2 linked regions of the Methylorubrum extorquens genome follow. The protein of the gene in region 1 interacts with the protein of each later gene in a pairwise test. Links are inferred from orthologs where the notes say so. Each region holds a gene or a part of one and is shown on either strand. Other genes may lie near its edges.

The links. The genes of interacting proteins can lie anywhere in the genome.
Region 2: the proteins of J2W78_RS20475 (region 1) and J2W78_RS07965 interact in binary tests that used the Escherichia coli proteins (3 or more experiments, as listed by UniProt). The link is inferred for Methylorubrum extorquens from one-to-one orthologs.

What each region holds. Positions count from the first base shown.
Region 1 is NZ_JALJXF010000001.1:4,381,992-4,387,729, reverse strand. What follows is about bases 483-4,025. They hold J2W78_RS20475 (2-oxoglutarate dehydrogenase E1 component), read right to left. Parts: upstream 3,674-4,025; coding sequence 683-3,673; downstream 483-682. Other genes in these bases: sucD (succinate--CoA ligase subunit alpha), read right to left, coding at 3,898-4,025; odhB (2-oxoglutarate dehydrogenase complex dihydrolipoyllysine-residue succinyltransferase), read right to left, coding at 483-599. In the rest of the region: more of odhB, read right to left, coding at 1-482; more of sucD, read right to left, coding at 4,026-4,785; sucC (ADP-forming succinate--CoA ligase subunit beta), read right to left, coding at 4,794-5,738. UniProt on the Escherichia coli protein: E1 component of the 2-oxoglutarate dehydrogenase (OGDH) complex which catalyzes the decarboxylation of 2-oxoglutarate, the first step in the conversion of 2-oxoglutarate to succinyl-CoA and CO(2).
Region 2 is NZ_JALJXF010000001.1:1,672,339-1,675,963, reverse strand. Bases 759-3,625 are described here. They hold J2W78_RS07965 (ABC-F family ATP-binding cassette domain-containing protein), read left to right. Parts: upstream 759-1,192; coding sequence 1,193-3,058; downstream 3,059-3,625. Other genes in these bases: J2W78_RS07960 (MFS transporter), read right to left, coding at 3,155-3,625; J2W78_RS07970 (acyl-CoA dehydrogenase family protein), read right to left, coding at 759-1,055. Outside these bases: more of J2W78_RS07970, read right to left, coding at 1-758. UniProt on the Escherichia coli protein: Genetic data indicate it may be involved in ribosome assembly or function.

The sequences.
Region 1 (5,738 bases):
GTCTCGCTCTTGGCGTCCTGGGCCGGGGCCTTCTGGCCGTTCTTGTCGATCGCGGCGAGCATGTCGCCCTTGGTCACGCGGCCGTCCTTGCCGCTGCCGTTGAGGCTCGCCGGGTCGATGCCGGATTCGCGGGCGAGCTTGGCCACCGCCGGGCCGCTGTCGTCGGCCGGGCGCCCGTCGGTGGGCGGAGCGTCGCCGTGGCTGCCGTAGGAGGCGGAGGATTCCTGGGCCGGGGCGTCGTCCTTGGCGGGCTTGCTCTCGCCCTTCTCCTCGCGGGACTGTGCCTTGGTCTCGGCCGGCTCGGCGCTCTTCGGAGCGGGCTTCGCATCCGACTTGGAGTCCGATTTGCCCGAACCCTTGCCGCCCTCGACGATCGAGCCGAGCACCGCGCCGGGCTCCACCGTCTCGCCGTCCTTGACGAGGATCTCGCCGAGTTCGCCCGCTGCGGGGGCGTTCACTTCGAGGGTGACCTTGTCGGTCTCGAGTTCGACGAGGGGCTCGTCGGCGGCCACCGTGTCGCCGGGCTTCTTGAACCAGCGGCCGATCGTGGCCTCACTGACGGATTCGCCGAGCGTGGGGACGAGGATGTCGGTCGCCATAATCTGTGTTCACCGGAGTTTCGGGGCGCGCATCGGGCAGGCGCGGCCCCGGTTGGTGGGTCGGTCGAAAAGTGCCGGCGGCGTCAGACCGCCAGCGCCTCGTTGAGGAAGGCCTGGAGCTGGGCGAGGTGCTTCGACATCAGGCCGACCGCGGTCGAGGCCGAGGCCGGGCGGCCGACGTAGCGGGCGCGCTTCGAGGCGGAGCCGGCTTGGCCCAGCACCCAATCGAGATAGGGCTCGACGAAGGACCACGAGCCCATGTTCTTGGGCTCTTCCTGGCACCACACCACCTCCGCGTTGCGGAAGCGGGTCATCTCGTTGGCCAGCGCCTTGAGCGGGAACGGGTAGAGCTGCTCGACGCGCATCAGGTAGACGTCGTTGACGCCGCGCTTCTCCCGCTCGTCGTAGAGGTCGTAATAGACCTTGCCCGAGCACAGCACGACGCGCCGGATCTTGTCGTCGCGGGTGAGCTTCACGCCGTTCTCGTCGTGCTCGGCGTCGTCCCACAGGATGCGGTGGAAGGTCGAGCCGTCGGCGATGTCCTCGATCTTCGAGACCGCCCGCTTGTGGCGCAGCAGCGATTTGGGCGTCATCAGGATCAGCGGCTTGCGGAAGTCGCGCTTCAGCTGGCGGCGCAGGATGTGGAAGTAGTTCGAGGGCGTCGAGCAGTTGGCGACCTGCATGTTGTCCTCGGCGCACATCTGGAGATAGCGCTCCAGACGGGCCGACGAGTGCTCCGGTCCCTGGCCCTCGTAGCCGTGGGGCAGCAGCATCACGAGGCCGGACATGCGCAGCCACTTGCGCTCGCCCGATGAGATGAACTGGTCGATCACCACCTGCGCGCCGTTGGCGAAGTCGCCGAACTGCGCCTCCCACAGCACCAGGGAGTTCGGCTCGGCCAGCGAGTAGCCGTACTCGAAGCCGAGCACCGCTTCCTCGGAGAGCATCGAGTTGATGACTTCCAGGCTCGCCTGCCCCTCGCGCAGGGAGTTGAGCGGGGTGTAGCGCTGCTCGTTCTCCTGGTCGATCACCACGGCGTGGCGCTGCGAGAAGGTGCCGCGCTCGACGTCCTGGCCCGAAAGCCGGACCCGGTGGCCCTCGATCAGCAGCGAGCCGAAGGCGAGCGCTTCCGCCGTCGCCCAATCGATGCCGACACCGGTCTCGACCGCCTTGGCGCGGTTGTCGAAGAAGCGCTGGATCGTGCGGTGCAGGTGGAAGCCCGGCGGGGGCGTGGTGATCCGGGTGGCGATGTCGCGCAGCGTCTCGAGCGGCACGCCGGTGCGGCCGCGGCGGGGATCGTCCACGTCCTCGCGCACCGCCTTGAAGCCGGACCAGCGCCCGTCGAGCCAATCCGCCTTGTTCGGCTTGTAGCCGCCCGCGACCTCGAGCTCACCCTCCAGTATCGAGCGGAACTCGGCCTTGCGCGCGTCGAGCTGCTCCTGGGTCAGGTCGCCCTGCGCGACGAGTTTCTTGCCGTAGGTCTCCAGCGCGGTCGGATGCTTGCGGATGCGCTGGTACATCTTCGGCTGGGTGAAGGCCGGCTCGTCGCCCTCGTTGTGGCCGAAGCGGCGGTAGCACAGCATGTCGATCACGACCGGCTTGCCGAACTTCTGCCGGTACTCGACCGCGACCTTCGCCGCGAAGGTCACCGCCTCCGGGTCGTCGCCGTTGCAGTGGAAGATCGGCGCCTCGACCATCTTCGCCACGTCGGACGGATAGGGCGAGGAGCGCGAGAAGCGCGGATCGGTGGTGAAGCCGATCTGGTTGTTGATGATGAAGTGGATCGAGCCGCCGGTGCGGTGACCCTTCAGACCGGACAGGCCCAGGCACTCCGCCACCACGCCCTGGCCCGCGAAGGCCGCGTCGCCGTGGATCAGCAGCGGCAGCACACGGCGGCGCTCGACGTTGGGCTTGGCCTTCTGGTCCTGCTTGGCACGCACCTTCCCCAGCACCACCGGATCGACGATCTCGAGGTGGGACGGGTTGGCGGTGAGCGAGAGGTGGACGGTGTTGTCGTCGAAGGCGCGGTCGGACGAGGCGCCGAGATGGTACTTCACGTCGCCCGAGCCCTCGACCTCCGCGGGAGAGGCCGAGCCGCCCTTGAACTCGTGGAACACCGCCCGGAAGGGCTTGGCCATCACGTTGGTGAGCACGTTCAGCCGGCCGCGATGGGCCATGCCGAGCACGATCTCCTCGACGCCCAGCGCGCCGCCGCGCTTGATGATCTGCTCCATGGCCGGGACCATCGACTCGCCGCCGTCGAGGCCGAAGCGCTTGGTCCCGGTGTACTTGAGATCGAGGAACTTCTCGAAGCCTTCGGCCTCGATCAGCTTGTTCAGGATCGCCCGCCGCCCTTCCGGCGTGAACGAAATTTCCTTGTCCTTGCCCTCGATGCGCTCCTGGATCCACGCCTTCTCCTCGGGATCGGAGATGTGCATGAACTCGACGCCGAGCGTCTGGCAGTAGGTGCGCTCCAGGATCGCGACGATCTCGCGGATCGTCGAGAATTCCATGCCCAGCACGTTGTCGAGGAAGATCTTGCGGTCCCAGTCGCTCTCTTGGAAGCCGTAATGCTGCGGGTGCAGTTCCTCGTGGTCGCCGCGCGGGGCGAGCCCGATCGGGTCGAGCTTGGCGTGAAGGTGGCCGCGCATGCGGTAGGCGCGGATCAGCATGATCGCGCGCACGGAATCCTTGGTCGCCTGCTCGACCGAGACACCGGTGGCCGCGACGATGGCCGCGCCCTTGGTCGAGTCGCCTGGCTTGCCGGGCTGAGCCTTGGCCTGGATCTTCTCGCCGAGCGTCTTTTCCAGGGCGCCCCAGTTGCCGTCGAGCGCCGAGACGATCTCGCCGTTCGCCACGACCGGCCAGTTCGGCTTGGCCCAGGAGGCGCCCTCGGCGTTCTTCTTCACCAGGGCGTTGTCCTCGCCCAGATCCTTGAAGAACTGTTGCCACTCGGGATCGACCGAGTTCGGATCGCGGGCATAGGCCGCCTGCAGTTCCTCGATCCAGGCGGCGTTGGCGCCGTAGAGGAAGGAGGTTCGAAGAAGCGCTTCGTTCGCGTCCTGGCGTGCCATCGCTGCCTGTCCTACCGCTCGGGCGGCGCTGTCTCAGCGGGCCGCCGCGTCGAGTTCGATCCGGCGCGTCGATCCGAGCGAGGTTTCAGAACCCCGCTTCGCGCCTCCGGATCAGGCCGGGGCACGGTCGCGCCCCGACATGTTCTTCCATATGGGTCGCCCGAGCACGCGTGCGGTGCAACACAGCCGCGCAGGTCCCGGTTACAGACCCCCTCAACTCTTCATCACCTGGACTTCAGCACGTCCACGAGCGTGGAGCCGAGCCGGGCCGGCGAGGGCGAGACGCGGATGCCCGCAGCTTCCATCGCCGCGATCTTGTCCTCGGCGCCGCCCTTGCCGCCGGAGATGATGGCGCCGGCATGGCCCATGCGGCGGCCGGGGGGCGCCGTGCGGCCGGCGATGAAGCCGACCATCGGCTTCTTGCGGCCGCGCTTGGCCTCGTCGGCGAGGAACTGCGCCGCCTCTTCCTCGGCCGAGCCGCCGATCTCGCCGATCATCACGATCGACTCGGTCTTGGGATCGGCGAGGAACAGCTCCAGCATGGCGATGAATTCAGTGCCCTTCACCGGATCGCCGCCGATGCCGACGGCGGTGGTCTGGCCGAGCCCCTCGACGGTGGTCTGGAACACCGCCTCGTAGGTCAGCGTGCCGGAGCGGGAGACGATGCCGACGGAGCCCGGCTTAAAGATGTTGGCCGGCATGATGCCGATCTTCGACTGGCCCGCGGTGACGACGCCGGGGCAGTTCGGCCCGATCAGGCGGGACTTCGAGCCTTCGAGCGCTCGCTTGACCCGCACCATGTCGAGCACCGGAATGCCCTCGGTGATGCAGACGATCAGCGGGATCTCCGCCTGGATCGCCTCGCAGATCGCATCGGCCGCGCCCGGCGGCGGCACGTAGACGACGGAGGCGTCGGCGCCGGTGGCCTCGCGCGCCTCGGCCACGGTGTCGAACACCGGCAGGCCGAGATGGGTGGAGCCGCCCTTACCCGGGCTCGTGCCGCCGACCATCTTTGTGCCGTAGGCGATGGCCTGCTCGGAATGGAAGGTGCCGTTCTTGCCGGTGAAGCCCTGGCAGATGACCTTGGTGTTCTGGTCGATGAGAATGGACATCTGTCAGCTCAACCCTTCTTCACGGCGGCGACGATCTTCTGCGCGGCGTCGTCCAGATCGTCCGCGGGGATGACGTTGAGGCCGGAGTTCCGGATGATCTCCTTGCCCTCCTCGACGTTGGTGCCCTCCAGGCGCACGACGAGCGGCACTTCGAGGCCGACGGCCTTCACCGCCGCGATCACGCCGCGGGCGATGACGTCGCACTTCATGATCCCGCCGAAGATGTTGACGAGGATGCCCTTCACCTGCGGGTCGGCGGTGATGATCTTGAAGGCCGCCGTGACCTTCTCCTCGGAGGCGCCGCCGCCCACATCGAGGAAGTTCGCCGGCTCCTCGCCGTAGAGCTTGATGATATCGAGCGTGGCCATGGCCAGACCCGCGCCGTTGACCATGCAGCCGATGGTGCCGTCGAGCGCGATATAGGCGAGGTCGTACTTCGAGGCCTCGATCTCCTTGGCGTCCTCCTCGGTCTCGTCGCGCAGCGCGACGATCTCGGGGTGGCGGTAGAGCGCGTTCGAGTCGAAGGAGATCTTGGCGTCGAGGCACTTGAGACCGCCCTCGCCGGTGAGCACCAGCGGGTTGATCTCTAGCATGCTCATGTCCTTGGCCGTGAAGGCCGCATAGAGCTTCTCGGTGAGCGCGCCCGCTTCCTTGGCCTGGGGCCCGGAGAGGCCGAGCGCCTTGGCGACGGCACGGCCGTGATGGGGCATGATGCCGGTGGCCGGATCGACCGAGAAGGTGACGATCTTCTCAGGCGTGTCGTGGGCGACCTGCTCGATGTCCATGCCGCCTTCCGTCGAGACGACGAAGGCGACGCGGCCAGTCTCGCGATCGACCAGCATCGACAGGTAGAACTCGGCGGCGATCGCCGCACCTTCCTCGATGTAGAGGCGGTTGACCTGCTTGCCGGCCTCGCCGGTCTGCACCGTCACCAGCGTCTGCCCGAGCATCTC
Region 2 (3,625 bases), 2.7 Mb from region 1 along the record:
TCGGTGGCCAGCAGCTTCACCCCGGCCGATTCGCTCTCGGCGGGCAGGCCCTCGTCGAGGAGGTGGGCGACCTGGTGCCAGTAGGCGCGGGCTTGCGCCACCTCCGCCGCCATGTCGGCCAGCGCGAAGCGCAGGGCCTGGAACTGGCCGATCGGCTGGCCGAACTGCTCGCGCTCCTGAAGGTAGGCGGTGCAATCCTCCACCGCGGCGCGCGCCACGCCGACCGCGCGGGCGGCGGTGTGGACGCGGGCGATGTTGAGCCCGCGCTGCACCGAGGCGAAGCCGCCGGAATCCGCATCCGCGCCCTCGTCGCCGTAGAGACCGGTGAGCCGGTCGCGCTCGGGCACCCGCACCCCGTCGAGGTTCAGCTCGAAGGTGAGGAAGCCGTGATAGCCGATCTTGTCGATGACGGTGCCGGTCATGCCCTTGGGGAAGGTGCCGGGCTCCTTGACCACGAGGAAGGGCTCCAGGCCGGCCGAGCGCGGCTCGCCGGGCTCGGGGTCGCGCACGCGGGCCAGCACCTCGATGAAGTCGGCTCCTTTCGCGAAGCCGGCCCAGCGCTTGGTGCCGGTGAGCACCCATTCGTCGCCCTCGCGCACGGCGCGGGTCTGCACGCCGGCGAGATCCGAGCCGGCGGTGGGTTCGGAGAGCGCGATCGAGCCGATCCACTGCCCCTTGGCGGATTTGGCCAGCAGCGCCCGGCGGCTCTCGTCGTCGAGCGTCTGGGTGCCGAGCCCCTGGCCGCGGGCCAGGATCGACCCGGTGGAGAGCCACGCGCGGGCGAGTTCCTCCGAGATCAGGCAGTACTCGAACACGCCGAGACCCATCCCGCCGTACTCGGCCGGGATGGTGATGCCGAACCAGCCCTTCCGCGCCATCGCGTCGATGAGCGAGCGGGGCATCTCGCCCTTCTGCGGGTCGAGTTCGTCGGCCAGTGGCAGGATCACGTCGCGGGCAAAGGCGCGGGCCTCCTCTTGGAGCGCCGCGCGTTTCTCCGTGCGCCAGGGCGAGTGCAGTTCCGGCGGGCGTGGCGCCTTGAAGCCCGGCTTGCCCATGGTTCCTCCCTCGATTCTCGTCGTTCTCGCCCGACGCGAACGCTCAAGTTGGCAAAACGTTCGCGCAGGACCCGCGGAAGGCCTGCGCGCTGTCGCTGCTCTTGCGCTTCCCGGCGCCCGCCCCCAGAACGCCGCTCATGCTGCGCGTCAACGATCTCACCTACCGCATCGGCGAGCGGGTCATCCTCGATGCCGCGACCTTCGCGATTCCCGACCGGGCGCGGGTCGGCCTCGTCGGCCGCAACGGGGCGGGCAAGACCACGCTGTTCCGGGCGATCCTGGGCGAATTGCCGACCGATGCCGGTGCGGTCTCGCTGCCCAAGGGCATGCGCATCGGCGCGGTGGCGCAGGAGGCCCCCGCCGGCCCCGAGACCCTGCACGCGGTCGTGCTCGCCGCCGACACCGAGCGCGCCCGGCTGATGCAGGAGGCGGACACCGCCGACGGCCTGCGCCGGGCCGAGATCGAGACGCGGCTGGTCGATATCGGCGCGCACTCCGCCCCGGCCCGCGCCGCGGCGATCCTGCACGGTCTGGGCTTCGACGCGGCGGCGCAAGCGCGCCCCTGCGCGGACTTCTCCGGCGGCTGGCGGATGCGGGTGGCGCTGGCCGCAGTGCTGTTCTCCGAGCCCGACCTGCTACTCCTCGATGAGCCCACCAACTATCTCGACATCGAGGGCACGCTCTGGCTCTACGACTACCTCGAGAAGTATCCCCGCACCGCCGTCATCATCAGCCACGACCGGGAATTGCTCGACACGTCCGTCGATCACATCCTGCATCTCGACCGCGGCAAGCTCACGATCTACCGCGGCGGCTACACCAGCTTTGCCCGCCAGCTCTCCGAGAAGCGAGTGCTCCAGGCCAAGGCCAAGGCCAAGCAGGAGGTGGAGCGGGCGCATCTGCAAAGCTTCATCGACCGCTTCAAGGCCAAGGCCACGAAGGCCCGTCAGGCCCAGTCGCGGATGAAGCGGCTCGCCAAGATGGAGCCGATCGCAGCACTTCTCGAAGACGAGGTGCCGGTGATCCACCTACCGAGCCCGGAAAAGCCGCTCTCGCCGCCGATCGTGGCGATGGAGCGGGTGAATGCCGGCTACGGCGAGCGCATCGTGCTGTCGGGCCTCAATCTCAGCCTCGCCCCCGACGACCGGGTGGCGCTCTTGGGCGCCAACGGCAACGGCAAGTCGACCTTCTGCAAGCTGATCGGCGGGCGGCTGCCCCCGCTCGCGGGCGAGATGCGGCGCTCCTCGAAGATGGAGGTCGCCTACTTCGCCCAGCACCAGCTCGACGAGCTGCGCCCGGCTGAGAGCGCGGTGGCGCATGTGCGCGACCGGATGCCTGACGCGCCCGAGGCCAAGGTGCGCTCGGCCGCCGCCCGGCTGGGCTTCCCCGCCTCGAAAGCCGATACGCCGGTGGAGAAGCTTTCCGGTGGCGAGAAGGCGCGGCTCCTGATGGGGCTCGCCGCCTTCGACGGGCCGCACCTGCTGATCCTCGACGAGCCGACCAACCACCTCGACATCGAGAGCCGGCAGGCTTTGGTCGAGGCGATCAACGACTACGAGGGGGCGGTGATCCTCGTCAGCCACGACCGCTTCCTGATCGAGGCCTGCGCCGACCGGCTCTGGATCGTTGGCGACGGCTCGGTGAAGTCCTTCGACGGCGACATGGACGATTACCGCCGCCTCGTGCTCGCCGGCCCGGAGCGGGTGGATACGTCCGGCGAGGGCACCGGCGGGCAGAAGGCCGAGGCGCGCCGCTCGGCGGTGGAGCGCCGCGCGGCGCTGGCGCCGCTGCGCAAGCGGCTCGACGGGATCGAGGCGCGCATGGCCAAGCTCTCGGCGGCGATCGCCAAGATCGACGCGGCTCTGGCCGACGGCACGGCCTTCCTCAAGGACGCGGCCAAGGCCGGCGATATCGCCCGCATGCGCGCCGAGGCCGCCGACGCCCTGGCCAAGGCGGAAGAGGAGTGGCTGGAGGTCAGCGGCGAGATCGAGGCGGCGGCCTGAACGTCGCGCTGCGCACCGGTCCGACGGCCTGAGCCTTTTCGAACGCGGTTTACGGGCGGGGCCATATGGGCCGGGACAGGCCGGGCAAACCGTCTCTCAGACAGGTTCTCGCGCGACGCGTCCGCTGTGCGGCTCGGTCTTCGCGCCGGACCGGCTGAGCAGGGTCGCGACCCCTGCCGCTCCTGCCGCGAGCCCGAGCCAAAACCCGACGGAAACCTCGGCGGCCGGAAAGACCAGGGCCGGGAGCTGCATGAGGGTGACCGGGCCGAGCAGCGTCCCGAGCCCGCCCGCGAGGACGAACAGCCCGGTCGCCGCGGCCGTGCGCTCGGGTGGTGCTGCCCGCAGCAGCGCCAGGATGTTGGCGACGGTGAACAGGCCGCGGCCGATGCCGAAGGCGAGAAGGCCGGCGGCCAGGATCGTCCAGGCGCGCGCCGTCCCGCCATCCGCGACTCCCGTGGCGAGCGCGGCAAGGCCGAGTGCGGCGAGCCCCATCCCGATCCGGGCGAGACGCGGGGCGCCGGACCGGCCGGCGAGAAAGCCCGCCCCGGCGGTGAGGGCGGCCAGCCC